DNA from 3 places in the Enterococcus rotai genome. Region 1 is predicted to be linked to each of the others. Evidence: predicted binding sites of a transcription regulator. Region 1 holds the regulator's gene; each other region holds the start of a gene.
What was found. The regulator LexA, encoded in region 1, represses DNA repair genes until DNA is damaged. The targets are predictions, from matches to a motif close to CNAACANNTGTTNG.
Positions count from the first base shown of each region.

Region 1 (6,406 bases):
TATACACTCTATTTACACCAACAAAAAAAGCAAAAGTCCAACTAATTCGGACTTTTGCTTTTTCATTTACTATTTATAATTCATTATATTTTGTTACGACATTTTCAACTGTAAAACCAAATTCTTTTAAGACTAAATCGCCAGGAGCTGAAGCACCAAAGTGGTTGATCGTCACAGTTGTACCAGCTGTACCAACATAACGTTCCCACCCGAATGGTGAAGCAGCTTCGATTGCCACACGCTTGGTCACAGCTTTAGGTAAAACAGATTCTTTATATTCTGCTGTTTGTTTTTCAAATAAATCAAAACTTGGCATTGAAACGACTGAAACATCTTTGCCTTGTTCTGCCAATGCTTTTTGAGTTTCAATGGCTAAGTTCACTTCTGAACCAGTTGCAATTAGGATTCCTTCTGGTTTCTCACCTTTTTGCTTAGAAATCACATAGGCACCTTTTTGAACAAGCTCTCCAGCATGTTCTTTGGTTCCTTCAATAACAGGTAAGTTTTGGCGACTTAAAACTAAAACAGTCGGAGCGTCTTTAGTCGTCATAGCGATTTTCCATGCAGCAACTGTTTCGTTCCCATCAGCCGGACGAATCACTTGAACACCAGGCATACAACGGATACTTGCTAATTGCTCAACAGGTTCATGCGTTGGGCCATCTTCCCCTACCGCTACAGAATCATGCGTCAGTACATAAGTTACAGGAGTATTTTGAATCGCTGCTAAACGAACCGCAGGACGTAAATAATCAGTAAAGACAAAGAATGTTCCACCATATACACGGCTACCACCATGTAGTTGAATTCCGTTCATCGCTGCAGCCATGGCAAACTCACGAACGCCAAACCAAATATTGCGACCTTCATATTGACCCGGTTCAAAATCTTTTTCTGCTGCGACCATTGTATTGTTTGATGCAGATAAATCAGCAGAACCACCCCAGAAACCTGGTACAGCCTTAGAGATTGCTTGAATTGTTTCTTTACTTGTTACACGACTTGCAGCACTCGAACCTACCTCATAAGTTGGTAATTCTTTATCCCAATTTTCAGGAAGTTCATCCGCAAAAGCTTGTTTGAATTGTTTTGCTAATTCAGGATGTGCTTTTGTATAGTTTGCAAACATGTCATTCCAATTAGTTTCAGCTTTGCCGCCTTTTTCTACCATTGTTTCTTTAAAACGAGCAGCAACTTCTTCCGGAACAGTAAAATCAGGATATTCCCAACCATAAACAGTTTTAGCCGCAGTAATGCCATCTGCTCCGATTGGGGCACCATGAACAGAAGATGTGCCTTCTTTTGGAGCACCATAACCAATAACTGTTTTGACTTCGATCAAGGTTGGTTTATCTGATTCAGCTTTGGCTGCTTCAATTGCTTTAGAAATTTCTTCTAAATCATTACCATCTTTTACTAAAATATGTTGCCATCCGTATGCTTCATAACGAGCCCCAACATTTTCTGTAAAGGCTTTTGAAGTTGGACCATCTAAAGAGATATCATTTGAATCGTACAACACAATCAATTTGCCCAATTTCATGTGCCCAGCCATCGAGCTCGCTTCTTGAGAAACACCTTCCATCAAATCACCATCACCGCATAAAGCATACGTATAGTGATCAATCACAGGGAAACTATCGCGATTGTATGTCGCAGCAGTGTGCGCTTCAGCCATCGCCATTCCAACTGCCATTGCAATCCCTTGACCTAAAGGACCAGTAGTCGCTTCAACACCATCTGTATGATGGACTTCTGGATGTCCTGGAGTTTTACTACCCCATTGACGGAAACTCTTCAAATCATCCATTGTTACGCCATAACCTGCTAAATGAAGTAAGCTATAAAGCATTGCAGAACCATGACCTGCTGAAAGAATGAAACGGTCTCTATCTACCCAATTTCTAGCTGTTTTTGGGTTTACTTTCAAATGTTTTGTCCAAAGCGCATACGCCATAGGTGCAGCACCCATTGGTAAGCCTGGATGGCCTGAGTTTGCTTTTTGTACTGCTTCAATACTCAATGTACGAATCGTGTTGACGCCTAACTGATCAGTGTTGTCGAACAAAAAAATCATCTCCTATTTAGGTTTTTTTTACCTTTATTAACTATAGTTTAGCGTATTTCGTTTATGAAAGCAATTACTTTTAGTAAAAAAAACTGAAATTATTTTCTATTGTGCAGGCCTTTTGCCTTTTGGATCTCTTTTAACTTCTCTGGTGTAACGTCATTCCCTTTAGGATCAACGACTTTCATGCCCTCGATATGGTGACGCATACCGCCGCGAAAAGCAGCTAGGTATTCTTGACGAAGCACTTTTTGTTCTTCTTTTTCTTTTTCAGTCAACTCATTTTCTTTTGCTTTTTTGGCAAGTTCGTTGATACGAGTCATTTTTTCTGATGATAACATGCTTTTACCTCCTTTACTTTCCATGTCTATCTTATAAGATGAGCGCCAAAAATACAACTATATTCTTAATAAAAAAGGGAAACAAGTACCTTTAAATACAGAATTTAACATTGAAAGCCTACTTACTTTTTAGTAAAAATTAACCTAAAGCCACGTTTAACAGAAACACGAACGCTTGTTTGATTCCTGTACAAAACTATGGTACACTAAAAATATAAATTGAAAGAAGGTGCGGATTGTGGTGAAACGTACAGACACAAGACAAATTGAAGTACTAAAATATATATATGAACAAGTTGAACTTAAAGGTTATCCTCCAACCGTAAGAGAGATTGGAAAAGCAGTTGACCTTTCTTCGACATCCACTGTCCATGGCCATTTAGCCCGTTTAGAAAAAAAAGGAATGATCCTGCGTGACCCTACAAAGCCAAGAGCCATTGAATTGACAGCAGACGGTCTAGAAAGAATCGGGGTCAAACCTACTGTGATCCCTATGCTTGGTGTTGTTACAGCTGGTGAGCCTATTTTAGCAGTTGAAGAAGCATCTGACTTCTTCCCGCTCCCACCTGACCTAAGAACAGAAGAAAATGCTTTATTCATGCTGACGATTCGAGGAGAAAGTATGATCAATGCTGGGATATTAGATGGTGATCAAGTCATCGTCCGCAAACAAAGTGCTGCTTCAAACGGTGATATTGTGATTGCCATGACGGATGAAGATGAAGCAACCTGCAAACGTTTCTTTAAAGAAACGGACCATGTTCGTCTACAGCCAGAAAATGATGCTTTAGATCCAATTATTTTAAATAATGTCAGTATTTTAGGTAAAGTTGTTGGTTTATATCGCAATCATATTTAGAAACAAAGAGTCTGGGACATAACTTGAAAAGTTATGTCCCAGACTCTTTGTTTCTTTTGTTTAAGTGGCATAAATGATTTTACTCTGCAATCACTTTACGCTGATAGGTTTCAAATTGGTAGGCATAATGATTATTTTCATCTTGTTCCCCTTCACTTAAGTTGATCAATGTCCACTCATCCCAAGCAACAGCAGGAAATTTGGTATCACCTTCAAATGAATGATTAATGACGGTGCGATACAACACATCACAATAAGGTAAAAAATCCTCATATACCGCTGAACCACCTGAAATAAACGTAATTCCAGCAAAAGTTTTTGCGTATTCAAGCACCTCTTCCACAGTATGAAATACAATAACGCCTTCTGCTCGGTATTCTTTATCTCTAGTTAAAACAATTGTTTGACGATTTGGTAACGGGCGGCTGCCCATTCCCTCAAAAGTCTTTCTACCCATCACAATGGTGTTATCTTCCGTCATTTGTTTAAAAAACTTTAGATCATTTGGCAAATGCCAAGGTAAGCGATTCTCTTTTCCAATCGTTCCTTGTTCATCTTGTGCCCATATAGCTGCTAACATCGGGGAACTCCTTTCAAATTAAACGGCAATTGGCGCCTTGATTGCAGGATGGGGATCATATCCTTCAATGACAATATCTTCCATTTCAAAATCAAATACCGATTTTTTTTCTTGATTTAATTTTAATGTAGGAAACGCTCGAACTTCTCGAGCCAGTTGTTCATTCATTTGCTCGATGTGGTTAGTATACAAGTGAGCATCGCCGATCGTGTGGACAAAATCGCCTACTTCTAAACCTGTTTCATGCGCAATCAAATGAGTCAGCAAGGCATAACTAGCAATGTTAAAAGGTACACCTAGAAAAACATCCCCGCTACGTTGATATAATTGACAACTCAATTTTCCATCATTTACATAAAATTGAAACATCGTATGACACGGCGGTAACGCCATCGAAGGAACATCTTCTGGATTCCAAGCTGAAACAATCAAGCGTCTTGAATCTGGTGTTTTTTTGATCATCGCAATAACATTTTTTAATTGATCGATAAATCCACCCTCTTTTGTTTCCCAATGACGCCATTGTGCACCATAAATGTTGCCTAATTCACCATGTTTGGCAGCAAATACCTCATCCGATAAAATTGCTTCACAGAATTTTTTATGTTCTATTTCGTAAGTTTGCTTAAACACTTCGTCTGTTAAAACACGATGGCCAAAATCAGTCATATCAGGTCCCTTGTAATCGGCACTTTTCACATAACGTTCAAACGCCCATTCATCCCAAATATGATTGTTGTGTTGTAAGAGGTAACGAATATTGGTATCGCCATTCAAAAACCATAAAAGTTCGCTTTTGATCAAGCCGAAAGGCACTCGTTTAGTCGTTAATAAGGGAAATCCCTCAGATAAATCAAAACGCATTTGATGCCCAAAAATACTCCGCGTCCCTGTTCCAGTCCGGTCTTCTTTTAGATGACCTTCCTCTAAAATTTTACGGCCTAATTCTAAGTATGCTTCTTCCATAGTTTGTGCCTCCTAGTTTTCTGCAAATTCACTCAAATATTCCCAGCGATCCATTTTTCCATCCAGTTCTTCTTCCACTGTCGCCAATTCGGTTTGAAGCTGTTGTAGTTTTGTAAAATCATCACCTTGGTGATTCATCTCTTCTGTAATTTTAGCTGATCGCTCTTCAAGTTGTGCTATATCAGTTTCGATTGTTTGCCATTCTCTTTGTTCCATATATGTTAACTTTGTTTTTGCTTTCTTTTCACCTTCACTAGTTGGTTTTACTTCTGTTTTCGTTGCTTTTTTCGTGGGCTCTTTACTTACCGCTAAATAGTCACTCATCGATCCAAAATAAGTCGTGATGTGGCCTTCTCCTTGAAAAACCAATAGTTTGTCCATTGTTTTATCAAGGAAATAACGGTCATGAGAAACAGCGATTACAGCGCCTTTAAACGTTTGAATGTAATCCTCTAGAATAGTTAAGGTATCAATATCTAAATCATTTGTCGGCTCGTCCAATAATAACACATTTGGCTGACCAATCAAAAGTTTTAATAAATATAGCCGGCGTTTTTCACCACCAGAAAGTTTCCCAATAACTGTTCCATGCATGAAACGAGGAAATAAAAACCGTTCCAATAATTCAGCAACACCGATAGTGGTTCCATCGCTCCGTTGCACTTGTTCCGCCGCTTCTTGTAAATAAGAAATCATGCGTTGGTTAGGGTCCATCGCTTCATTTTGTTGCGTATAGTAAGCCAAGTTAACTGTTTCACCAATTGAATAGAATCCAGCGTCTAACTCTATACGACCCGCGAGGATATTTAATAATGTTGATTTGCCAGCACCATTTTTCCCAGTTATCCCAATCCGATCTTTTGCTTGGATAAGTATATCAAATTCTTTCAAAATTGTTTTATGTTCGATTTGATAATCACCATTTTGGATTTCTAAAACTTTTTTACCCAGTCTCTGGGTTGCTACATCCATTTCCAGCTGACCTTTTTGATCAACTTGATGGAGATTTTCTTTTAGGTCATGGAAACGATCTTGCCGTGCTTGTTGTTTCGTTCCTCGCGCTTTAACACCAGCGCGCATCCATTCCAACTCTTGTTTATAGAGTTGTTTTCTTTTTTCTTCTTGTTCAACACCGACTCGTTCACGCTCAGCCTTAGCAATAATATACGCCTCATAATTCCCCTTGTATTCGTATAGTTTTCCAAAAGAAAGTTCGAAGATTCGGTTTGTGACCCGATCTAAAAAGTAACGATCATGGGTCACCATTAAAATGGCTCCGCGGTAGCCGTTTAAAAAGCTTTCTAACCAATTGATCGCTTCATAATCCAGATGGTTGGTCGGTTCATCCAATAATAATAGGTCAGGTGATTCGATCAATACTTGGGCAAGACTGACACGTTTCTTTTGTCCTCCAGATAACTCACCTATTTTTTTGTGCAAGGTTTCAATCCCTAGTTTTTGTAAAATAATTTTAGCATCTGTATCTGCTGTCCAGGCATCCTCTTTATTCATGCGTTCTTCTGCTTGAGCATATTGTTTTTGAGCAGTAGGATCTAGTCCGTCTTCTGCTAATGCAAGTAGCGCCAACTCAT
Region 1 is NZ_CP013655.1:2,965,385-2,971,790, reverse strand. Features, by position in the region: gene tkt (transketolase) at 74-2,068, opposite strand; gene ATZ35_RS13215 (DUF896 family protein) at 2,167-2,409, opposite strand; gene lexA (transcriptional repressor LexA) at 2,648-3,268, shown strand; gene ATZ35_RS13205 (dihydrofolate reductase) at 3,348-3,848, opposite strand; gene ATZ35_RS13200 (thymidylate synthase) at 3,867-4,814, opposite strand; gene ATZ35_RS13195 (ABC-F family ATP-binding cassette domain-containing protein) at 4,827-6,406, opposite strand, start outside.

Region 2 (6,406 bases), 730 kb from region 1:
GATCCTTATTATTTCCCTTTAGCCCATCCGCCTTACTCTGCTGCTTTCAACTCCAAAATCGTATCTCTTAAAGTCGCCGCGGTTTCAAAGTCCAATGCTTTAGCTGCATCGCGCATTTCTTTTTCTAGCTTCATTAATAAATCGGCTTTTTCTTGACGACTCAATTCATGATAAGATTTATCGATCTTGATTGGTTCACCTTTTTCATTTGTTTTAGAGATTGAAATCAACTCACGGATTTCTTTAATGATTGTTTTCGGTGTAATACCATGTTCTTCGTTATATTTTTCTTGGATCGAACGGCGTCGTGCTGTTTCATCCATCGCTTTTTGCATCGAATCAGTGATTTTATCAGCATACATAATAACGCGACCATCTGAATTACGAGCGGCACGACCAATGGTTTGGATCAGTGAACGCTCACTTCTCAAGAAACCTTCCTTATCAGCATCTAAAATCGCAATCAATGATACTTCAGGTACATCTAACCCTTCACGGAGCAAGTTGATCCCGATCAAGACATCAAATTCACCTAAACGTAAATCTCGAATGATTTCTGTTCGTTCTAAGGTCTTAATGTCACTATGCAGGTATTTGACTTTGATCCCCAACTCTTTAAGATAATCGGTTAAGTCTTCAGACATTTTTTTCGTTAAAGTGGTGATGAATACACGTTGATCCTTCTCAACTCGTTCATGGATCTCGCCTACTAAATCATCGATTTGTCCCATGATCGGACGAACTTCGATCAATGGATCTAATAAGCCTGTCGGACGAATGATCTGAGGAATAACAGTATCTGTTTGTTCATACTCGTATGGTCCAGGTGTTGCAGAAACGTACACCACTTGATGCACATGTTTTTCAAATTCTTCTAACCGTAACGGGCGATTATCCAAAGCACTAGGTAAACGGAAACCATAATCTACCAGCATTTGTTTTCTAGCACGGTCACCATTATACATACCACGAATTTGCGGCATCGACACGTGTGACTCATCGATCACAAGTAAAAAGTCATCTGGGAAAAAGTCAATCAATGTATACGGCGGTTCGCCTTCTGATCGGCCATCCATATGACGAGAATAATTTTCGATACCAGATGTATAGCCCATTTCTCGCATCATTTCGATATCGTAATTTGTTCTCTGCTCCAAACGTTGTGCTTCTAATAATTTATTTTCATTACGTAAAACAGTTAGACGAGCGTCCAGCTCTTCTTGGATTTGCGAAATAGCATGTTCCATATGATCTTCATTGGTCACAAAGTGCGTTGCTGGAAAGATTGCGACATGTTCTGTCTCACCGATCACTTCACCAGTCAATGCATCAACTTCTCGAATCCGCTCAATTTCATCGCCAAAAAATTCAACTCGTAACGCATGATCATCTCGTGATGCTGGGAAAATTTCAACAACATCGCCACGAACACGAAAGCGCCCACGTTGAAAATCTATATCGTTTCGCTCAAATTGAATATTTACTAAATCAGTCAACAGCTGACTACGATCCATCTCCATGCCTACACGAATCGAAACAACTTGCTCACTATACTCTTTGGGATCACCTAAACCAAAAATACATGAGACAGATGCCACTACGATCACATCGTTTCGTTCTAATAATGAACTAGTTGCCGAATGTCGCAATTTATCGATTTCGTCATTGATACTAGCATCTTTTTCAATATATGTATCACTTGAAGGAACATAAGCTTCTGGTTGATAGTAGTCATAATAACTAACAAAATACTCGACCGCGTTATTTGGAAAGAATTCTTTGAACTCTCCATAAAGCTGTCCAGCTAATGTCTTATTATGAGCAATAACTAATGTCGGTTTGTTTACTTCCGTAATGACATTAGACATCGTAAATGTTTTACCGGTTCCCGTAGCACCTAACAAAATCTGTGCTTTCTCTCCGCCTTCGATACCTTCTACTAACCTTTTGATTGCTTCTGGTTGATCTCCATCTGGCTTATATTTTGATACTAAGTCAAATGTATTGGAGGTCTCTCTTTCTATCATTCAACATCCTCCTCTTGCCTATAATAATTGTAAATTCAATTCAATCAAAATGAAAACGATCATGTGTTACACCAAAATATATTCTATTTTTTTGAATGATCACCTTAAAATTGAAAAGAAACTTCTGAAATTATTTTAACATACCGAACATATTTTCGCTAGTTTTAGAACGGATTGCGTATACGCATTCTTTGCTGATTTACATTTTATTTAATCTTTTGTTTGCATCCTTCTGCCACCCAAAAATAGCCGTTAAGATTTTTAACTCATCTCGGATATGTTATATTACGTAACATGTGATGTAAGGAAATGATTTTTTTTTGACTTTATCATGGTGAATGACTTGTGTTTTTGCCTTTTCTTACTATATAATTATCCAATATGCAAATATAGGAGGTATTTTATGAAAAGGAAACACTTTTTACTTTCATTCATTGTAATGATGGCAAGTCTACTGACATTTACCCTTGGGCAGAATGCTCAGGCTGAGGAAAAAACATATAATATAGGAACAGATTTGACATTTGCCCCATTTGAATTTCAAGATTCTAAAGGAGAATATGTAGGAATCGATGTTGATTTACTTCATGCGATCGCTGAGGATCAGAATTTTGAAGTGAATTTGAAACCTTTGGGCTTTGATAGTGCCATTCAAGCTGTCCAATCAAAACAAGTCGATGGCATGATCGCAGGTATGAGTATTACAGATGAACGTAAAAAATCATTCGACTTTTCAGAACCTTATTTTGATAGTGGCTTACAAATGGCCGTCAAAAAAGGCAATGATAAAATCAAAGGCTATGAAGACTTAAAAGGAAAAACTGTAGCCGCAAAAGTAGGGACGGAAAGCGCCACTTTCTTGGAAAAGAATCAAGAAAAATATGACTATACAATCAAAAATTTTGATGATGCTACAGGTCTTTATCAAGCTCTTGAAAATGGTGAAGCCGATGCTATCTTTGATGATTATCCGGTTTTAGGATATGCCATAACAAATGGTCAAAAATTACAGTTAGTCGGTGAAAAAGAAACTGGTAGTTCTTACGGTTTCGCTGTGAAAAAGGGCGAAAAAAAAGAATTGATTGAAAAATTCAATGCTGGTTTAAAAAAACTAAAAAGTTCAGGCAAATATGATGAGATCGTAAGTAAGTATATTTCTACTGGAACTGAAAGCGACTCAGAATCTAAAATGAAAAAAATCCAACCAAAAAAAGACACTTATGTAGTCGCTAGCGATTCGACTTTCGCTCCATTTGAATTTCAAAATTCTGATGGCAAATATGAAGGAATCGATGTTGATTTAGTCAATCGAATCGCAGAACTACAAGATTTTACTATTGAGTTTAAATTTATTGGTTTCAGCTCAGCTGTTCAAGCCGTCGAGTCTGGTCAAGCCGATGCAATGATCGCCGGCATGACGATCACAGATGAACGTGAAAAATCCTTTGACTTTTCTACTCCTTACTTCAATAGTGGAATTCAAATTGCTGTAAAAAAAGGCAATGACAAAATCCATTCTTACGAGGATTTAAAAGATAAAAAAGTCGGCGCTAAAATCGGAACTGAAAGTGCTGATTTCCTTGAAACGAACAAAGATAAGTATGGTTATTCGATCAAATATCTAGATACGACAGACGCATTATACAGTGCACTTGAAATCAATGAGATCGATGCTATGATGGATGACTATCCTGTCATTGGTTATGGTGTGGCTCAAAAACAACCATTAACAACGCCAATTCCACGTGAAGAAGGTGGAAAATATGGATTTGCTGTTAAAAAAGGTAAAAATCCTGAACTGATTCAAATGTTTAATGAAGGTTTAGCAGAATTAAAACGAACTGGTGAATATGATGAAATCATCGGAAAATACGTAAAAGACGGCTCTACTGAAAATAAAGTGGATGAATCAACATTCGTCGGCATGATTCAAAATAACTGGAAACGATTATTAAACGGATTATGGATGACGATTCAATTAACCTTGATTTCATTTATTTTAGCCCTGATCGTGGGAGTACTTTTTGGATTATTCAGTGCCTCACCATCAAAAACTTTACGCGTGATTTCGACGATTTATGTTGATATTATTCGTGGGATTCCCTTAATGGTATTAGCATTCTTTATCTACTTTGGTTTACCAGGAATCCTAGGTTTCAATATTCCAGTATTTCTTGCCGGAATCATTACACTGACCTTAAACGCAAGTGCCTATATCTCTGAAATTGTCCGTGGCGGGATCAATGCAGTACCAGTCGGTCAAATGGAAGCATCACGTAGTTTAGGTCTGTCATACAATCGTACGATGCAAAAAATCATTTTACCACAAGCTATCAAAATCATGATTCCTTCTTTCGTCAATCAATTTGTTATCTCATTAAAAGATACAACGATCCTTTCTGCAATTGGTTTGATCGAGTTGTTGCAAACAGGTAAAATCATCGTTGCTAGAAACTTACAAAGTACCATGGTCTACTTCGTAATTGCCATGATGTATTTGATCTTGATCACAGCCTTGACGAAATTAGCTAAAGTTTTAGAAAAGAAGGTGAAATAATATGGCTGAAAAAATTCTAGTAGAACATTTAGTAAAAAAGTACGGTGATAATACCGTGCTTAACGATATCAATGTGTCCATTCAAGAAGGTGATGTAGTTTGTGTTATCGGTCCTTCTGGTTCTGGTAAAAGTACCTTTCTTCGTTGTTTGAATCAACTTGAAGAAGCAACTAGTGGTGATATTATCATCGATGGTGCTAATCTAACGGATAAAAATACAAATATCAACAAAGTGCGTCAACATATCGGTATGGTGTTTCAACATTTTAATTTGTTCCCTCACTTATCGATCATGGAAAATATTACATTAGCCCCGACTGACCTAGGTCGTCTTTCAAAAAAAGAAGCAGAAGAAAAAGCCATAAAGCTTTTAGATACGGTTGGTCTAGCGGATAAAAAAGATAGCTATCCTGAATCATTATCTGGTGGACAAAAACAACGGGTAGCGATTGCTCGTGCCTTAGCGATGAATCCTGATATCATGTTGTTCGATGAACCAACATCTGCACTTGATCCAGAGATGGTCGGTGATGTACTGAACGTTATGAAAAAATTAGCAAAACAAGGCATGACCATGGTGATCGTAACACATGAGATGGGCTTTGCTAAAGAAGTTGCAAATCGCGTGATGTTTATTGATGGCGGTAATTTCTTAGAAGATGGCACGCCGCAACAAATCTTTGAAAATCCGCAAAACGAACGGACAAAAGATTTCTTGGATAAAGTGCTTAATATTTAGACAAAAAAAGAGAGAATGCTTCTATTGCAGGGCAATCTCTCTTTTTTGCTTTACACTTGATAATTTAGTCTTTTTAAAGTAAATTTGAACAGTCTTCAGAATATCTTTTCCTAAAAAAGGAGTGTTACTAAATGAAACGATTATACACTTTTTTTACCGATGATTTATTATTTTCACTTTCGCTTCTGGTTGCTCTCATCAGTTGTGCATTTGGTCGATTCTCTTTAGACTCAATTGATTTTAAAGTTATTTTTTGTTTATTGGGTTTGATGCTTTTGGTTAAAAATTTTGAAAAACTAGGGATTCTAACTTATTTTGCTGATAAGATGATCGATTATTCTGCTAATACCCGCAGTTTGATCCGAAATATTGTGATCTTATCCTTTATTAGTTCTATGATTTTGACGAATGATGTCGCAATACTTACATTAATGCCAATTTACTTAACGATCATCAAAAAATTTCCAGAAATGGAAAATAAGGTTTTTGGGGCCGTTTTACTGATTGTTGCGGCAAATTTAGGGAGTAGTTTTTTCCCCTTTGGGAATCCACAAAACCTCTTTTTATTTTCGTATTATTCTCTCTCCACGTTGATTTTTTTTAAGTGGTCTATTGTACTACTTTTTTCTTCAACTTTGTTTTTATTGATTTCTTTTCTGTTTATAAAGAAAAGCGTGATTCCCACACAGCATACTTTGATTCCAACAATCAACAAGAAGAAAACAGTTTTCTTAAGTATGATTGGAGGGTTGATTCTTTTAGGCATTTTTAATGCTCTGCCTTATTATATTGTCATTCCAATTGCTGTGATAATCCTCACTGTTTATGATAAAGAGTTGCTTACACAACTTGACTATAAATTGTTAGGGACGTTCATTTTTTTCTTTATTGCTGTTGGAAATTTTGCACAAGTAGAATTACTTTCTTCATTTATAAAGGTACAATTTACGACAAGTACTCGGACTTTTTTTGGCAGTATTCTAGTCAGTCAAATTATTAGTAATGTTCCCGCAGCCATTTTGATTGCGCCATTTACAGACCAAGCTCAAGCACTTTTTTGGGGTGTGAATGTTGGCGGTTTAG
Region 2 is NZ_CP013655.1:3,699,346-3,705,751, forward strand. Features, by position in the region: gene uvrB (excinuclease ABC subunit UvrB) at 33-2,027, opposite strand; gene ATZ35_RS16540 (amino acid ABC transporter substrate-binding protein/permease) at 2,431-4,584, shown strand; gene ATZ35_RS16545 (amino acid ABC transporter ATP-binding protein) at 4,586-5,323, shown strand; gene ATZ35_RS16550 (SLC13 family permease) at 5,455-6,406, shown strand, end outside.
Region 2: the regulator LexA is predicted to act here: its motif matches at 2,172-2,185, upstream of uvrB (excinuclease ABC subunit UvrB).

Region 3 (6,406 bases), 1.6 Mb from region 1:
AAAATGCTCCGATTGCTGTATAAGATAGGATAGCCAATAATACCAAGACACTTGTTGCCCATGTTAGAAAACCATGAACTAAGCCTACTCTGCGTGCTGCTACCCCTGCAATAAATCCACTACAAAATAATGAAAGAACAAATGTCACCACTGTCCAAATAATAAGTCCCATTCCAACACCATCTAACGGATTATCCGATGTTGGTTTAACCATCCCAAAACCAATTGCTGAACCAATCAAACTTAAGGTAAAGAAAATCGCAAAGAAGGAAACTAATCCTGCTATAATTGCCCCCCAAGAGATATTTACCCCTGCTTCATCCTGTGTTGTTAGGTATGATACAAATCCTTTTTTTCTCGTATTCTTTTCCATAATTTCCATCCTTTCGTTTATTATTTTCACTAATTGGTACACTATCAACTATAAGAGCTTAAAATATTTTGTGCAAATGATACGATTTTTTTTCTAATCAAATACTCACTTCTCATAAAAAAAAGGATATGATTTGCATGCATAACAAAAAAATGTTATAGCCATACCTCATAATGGTATAGCTATAACACTGCTTTTTAAATATAGTAAGATTTTTATTTTAGTGTGCTAGAGTAGAGAGCATCACGCCTATAAAAATCAGCCAATCAAAAGCAATATGAATGATTGTACCAGCCCATATTGAATTTGTTTTTAATGTCGCCCACGTAAATGGAATGCGAGTCAAGCCAATCACGACCAAACATTGGAACCAATTCCAATCATACGTTGATAAATGTAACGAACCAAACATGAGACTTGTTAAGATAACAGAGCCAATAATTGCTGTTTTACGTTCAACGTTATAATTCAGTGCTAAATGAATCAATAGGATCAGCGGAATCGTGGTAATGATTTCCTCACCTGCAAGCATAAACAATGTTTTCCCTAATAATGTAAGGGCCGGTACTACTCCATGACTGAACTGACTTACGATTGGATTATCAGCAGTTGGTTGTCCAATCACCCCAGCTAAAAACTTCGCTAAAAGAGCTGTTACCCAACTTAACACATACGCAATCAATATAATTTTTACTGAGCCTTTTTTAAGCGGAGAATAAAGCTTTTTGATTCCATCCACACCATACATCAAGTACATTCCAATTAATCCCGCAACGAGAATAATACAAAAATTTAATATAAATGTTGTATGCAATAAGGAGTAAAACGCACCTCCTAATAATACTAATGAAACAATTGCTGGAACTAGTTTTACTTTTTTATCAAATAATTCTTGCATTTTTTCCACACCCTTAAGGTTATTTTCTTTTAGTATAATTTCTATCTTTAGTGCAAACAAATAATCCGCCTAGTTTATATGCCATTCATTTCTTCTGTTTAGATAATAACCATTTTTTCTTCTAACCATTGTTTTAGTCTTATATATAGGACCTAAACAGACACAACCTTTTGACTTTTTATAGAAAAAAAAGCTACACTAAGCTTGGGAGGTCATTGACAGATGAAAAATTATGGACTTACTATTCGAAAAATACGCTTAGATAAAGGCTATAGTCAAAAAGAAATCTACACTGAAATTATTACTAAGTCATATGCTATTGAATTCGAACAAGGGAAACACGATATTTCACTTTTCTTATTTACGCAGATTTTAGATCGTTTGAGGATAGATATTGATGAATTTTTTTATATTCATAACGATTATCATCTGGAGGAAGAAAATGATTATATCAACAATTTTTCCCATGCAGCCAATCGCCATGATATCAAATCACTAGAAAAAATGTATCAACTACTCCTGCATCACGTTCCACCTACAACCTTGACCCTTGTTCATCAGGCAGAACTCCGTTTAAGAATTCAGTCCCTTACCTATTTTGAAACTTATAAAAACTTTGAACATTGGCAAGGGAATCCAGAAGATATTCAGATTATTGGACATTACCTAATGAACGTACAGAGCTGGACCTTGCAAGAAATTCTCTTGTTTAGTAACAATGCTGATATGTTTAACCAAGAACAACAAATTTTCTTTTTTAAACAATTACTAAAATCCTTACCTAACTATCGAGCATATGATCGTGCAATTCCCGTCTATGCTTCATTACTCACAAACATACTCCCCACTTTATTCCGTATGCAAGAATGGGCTGAAATTTCACAAGGACTAGATTGGTTAAAACAGCTAAGCAGCGAATACACAAACAGTTTTTTCCGAATCGTTTTCATCTACTACAGCGGATTATTTGCTATCTGTCAGGAAGACAGTATAGCTGGAGAAAGAAAGGTGTTATGGGCGTTGAATACCTTAAAAATAATAGACCAAGCAGATATTGCAGCCGAGTTTGAAGCCTTCTTTCAAACAATCAACGATCGAGCAAATGAGTAACCTACCTGAACTCATTTCAGCCCATGCAATGTCTCTAACCTTGTCCTTAGAAAATAAAAACACTCAAACTACTTGTTATTTGTAGTTTGAGTATTCTCGTCTCTTATTCTTGATAATAAGATTCATAACCAAAATGTTCATAGGCTAATGCTGTTGCGATCCGTCCCCTTGGCGTTCGCTTGATAAAGCCTTTCTGGATCAAATAAGGCTCGTACATATCTTCTACTGTTTCAGTCTCTTCACTAATATTGACAGCTAATGTACTCAAACCAACAGGACCACCACCATATAATTCGATCATTGTTTTTAATAACTTTTGGTCGACGTAATCTAGCCCTTGATGATCAACCTGTAATAAGGTCAATGCTTGATCGGCAATCCCTCGATCGATTGTCCCATTCGACTGAACTTGGGCGAAATCACGTACTCGTTTTAACAGACGATTGGCGATTCGCGGGGTACCTCGAGAACGGCGAGCGATCTCAAATGCGCCTTCTTCTACGATTTCTGTTTGAAAAATGTCCGCAGAACGCAAAACGATTTCTTTCAGATCCTGTGTTTCATAATATTCCATATGGGAAATAATCCCAAAACGATCTCGCAGTGGCGCTGATAACATCCCCGCTCTAGTGGTTGCACCAATCAAGGTGAAAGGCGGCAAGGGAAAATGAACAGGATGAGCTGTTGTCCCCTGTCCTACCATGATATCTACATAGAAATCCTCCATTGCAGAATAAAGCATTTCTTCTACTACCCGAGGGAGACGATGAATTTCGTCGATAAATAAAACATCTCCTGGCTCTAATTCATTTAAAATAGCGACTAAATCTCCAGCACGCTCAATGGCTGGTCCGCTAGTGGTACGAATATTAACATGCATTTCATTGGCGATCACCATTGCCATCGTTGTTTTACCAAGTCCAGGCGGTCCATACAAAAGAGTGTGATCTAGGGCTTCTTCCCGATTGCGGGCAGCTTCGATATAGATCGTAAGCTCCTGTTTGACTTTATCTTGACCGATATATTGTTCGAGAAATTGGGGACGTAGTGACTTTTCTAAGGACTCTTCTCCCTCGCTTGTTGTTTCAGCGGAAAGTAGTCTTTCATCTTCTGTCATAGCCATTCCTCCTTAACGTTTCATCATGAATTTTAGTGCATTGCGTAAGTATTCGTCTGTTTGCAGGTTGCCTAGTTCTTCTAGTTTCGGTGTGATGCGCTTGATTTCTTTATCACTGTACCCTAATGCACTCAATGCTTCTAAAGCTTCTGTTAGCGACTGATTAGCGGATTGGTTCGTTGGTGTTTTAGCCATTGCTTCAACAGCTGCTTCTGAAGTTTCCAGTTCGCCTAATTTTCCTTTCAGGTCAAGTACCATTTGCTGCGCTGTTTTTTTACCTACACCAGGGAATTTGGTTAAATAAGCAGCATCTTCACTTTCGATTGCATTGATCAAACCACCATGATCTTCTGATGCCATGATTGCTAATCCGCTTTTAGGTCCGATTCCTGAAACGCTAATTAGTTTTAAAAAGAGTTGCTTTTCATCTAAATCACCAAAGCCGTATAATAAATGAGCATCCTCGCGAACAACTTGATGCACATAGATTTTAACTTGCTGATCGGTTTTGCCTGAATAGCGGTACGGATTGCCTACAGAAATTTGATACCCAATGCCATTTGTTTCGACTACAATATAATAAGGGCTGATAAAAGTCACCTTACCAATGATATATTCGTACATAATTTCACCTTTCTTGCTAGCGTTGCTTTTGCTTTACACGCACATACGTTTCTATTTTAGCACAAATTCAGGAAAATCAGTAGTTAGAAAAAAAGCATCTGCTTAAATAAAAAAAGCCAGTACGAATTGGTTTAAACTTCGTACTGGTTCATTTTATTATTCAGAAATATACGTCCACTTATAATCATAACGTGCGCCAGCTCCGTGAGCAATCACACCTTTGACTTTTGAACTACGCATATGCGCTTCCGCTTTTTGATAGACTGGAGCAACACCCATATCGTCCATCAATAGCTTCTCAGCATCTACCATATCTGTCCAGCGTTTTTCTGGATCTGCGGCATTTTTACTACCTGAATCTTTAACTAATTGATCATATTTTTCATTTGAGTAACGTCCTCTATTGTATGATCCACCTGTTAGGAAAAGATCAGTAAAACTACTTGGATCGGCATAATCAGCACCCCAACCGCCCATGATCACTTCAAATTCGCCATTTTTACCACGATCTAAACGAACCGTAAACGGTACATTTGTAACGGTCACATCTACGCCATCAAGCGTTTCTTTCACTGCTCCTTGTATATATTCCAATACTTTTTTAGTAGAATCAGTATCGTCACCCACGATATCAAACTTGAATGAATCGATTCCTAATTCCTTTTTCGCTTTTTCCCAGTATTCTTTCGCTTTTTTAGTATCATGTGTCAATACGTTTTTATTTTCGTCAGCAAAATCCTTATTGCCTTCTGGTGAAAATGACATGCCTGCTGGCACAAGACCAGTCGAAGCAATCGAACCGTCTCCTAAGATTCGATCAACTAGCGCATCACGATCGATCGAATAAGAGATTGCTTTACGTAGATTCGCATTGTGGTAAGGTGATTTTTCATCTCTTTGGTTAAATTCAAGATAAGAAGTACGCGCATCTTTTTCAATCACAAGTTCTGGATCATCGGCCATTTGTTTCGCTAATTCACCACTTAAAATCACATCATCTACTTGTCCGTCTTGGAACAGATTCAACGATGTTGGTGCTTCTTTCACTACTTTGACTTCGATCTTATCTAACTGAACAGTCTCTTTATCCCAATATTGGTCGTTCTTTGTATAAGACCACTCCGTATCCGTTCCAGCTCCATCAAAATCAGTCAATGTAAATGGTCCATTGTAGACAGACGCTTCACTTGTTGCGGCATAATCTTTGCCTTTTTCATCTACGATTTTCTTATTTTGCGGGAAAAATGATGGAAATGCTAATAGATAATCAAAATAAGGTGTTTCTTGCTCTAATGTTACTTCTAATTCGTAATCACTGACTGCTTTGATTCCTAATTCATCTAATGGCTTTTTACCGTCTGAAACATCCGCTCCGTTTTTAACTAAGGCAAACATGTAAGCATATTCAGCTGCTGTTTTAGGATCTGCTGTCCGCTGCCAGCCATAAACGTAGTCTGCGGCTACAACAGGATCGCCGTTTGACCATTTAGCATCTTCTCTTAGCTTGAAGGTATAGGTTAAGCCATCGTCGCTTTTTTTCGCCATTTCAGCCGCACCTGCAGCATGTGGTTTGCTTTTCGCATCTAATCGGTACAAGCCTTCATAAATATTATTAAAGGCTGAAAAACTGATGGTATTTGTTCCTAATGATAAATCTGCTGTTGGCATTTCTTGTTGCACGACTAATCGAAAAAGCTGTTCCCCACTCGCTTTTTTGCTGTCGCTGCTACTATCTGTCGAATCAGTCTTGCTGCCGCCACCACAAGCTGCTAATACCAATGTAGACAACAGCATAACACTGATTAACTTCGTCATATTTTTCTTTTTCATTTTTTTCTCCTTAATAAGCAATAATTTTCTTTCTGAATTTTAATTTTCTGAATATTCTTATAATACTAGATGTATTCAAAAAATGCAACCTTTTTTATACATTCTAAAAATAACACTTACTTTAAAGTTGAGTGGACAATAAAAAAAGCCTATCTAAACAGATTTCACCTGTTTAGATAGGCTTTATCATTATTTAAATAAGGGTTTATATTCCCCATAGCCTTCTTTTTCTAGGTCTGCTACTGGAATAAACCGCAACGCTGCCGCATTGATACAATAACGTAAACCACCTTGATCTGTAGGTCCATCTGTAAAGACGTGTCCTAGGTGAGAGTCTGCTTCTTTACTGCGCACTTCAACTCGATGCATGCCTAAAGAAAAATCGCTATGCTCTACTACATCTTGTTTTTCAATTGGTTTCGTAAATGCTGGCCAACCGCACCCTGCATCATAT
Region 3 is NZ_CP013655.1:1,352,389-1,358,794, reverse strand. Features, by position in the region: gene ATZ35_RS06305 (hypothetical protein) at 1-373, opposite strand, end outside; gene ATZ35_RS06300 (CPBP family intramembrane glutamic endopeptidase) at 594-1,271, opposite strand; gene ATZ35_RS06295 (helix-turn-helix domain-containing protein) at 1,494-2,381, shown strand; gene ruvB (Holliday junction branch migration DNA helicase RuvB) at 2,485-3,498, opposite strand; gene ruvA (Holliday junction branch migration protein RuvA) at 3,511-4,122, opposite strand; gene ATZ35_RS06280 (peptide ABC transporter substrate-binding protein) at 4,279-5,952, opposite strand; gene msrB (peptide-methionine (R)-S-oxide reductase MsrB) at 6,142-6,406, opposite strand, start outside.
Region 3: the regulator LexA is predicted to act here: its motif matches at 4,161-4,174, upstream of ruvA (Holliday junction branch migration protein RuvA).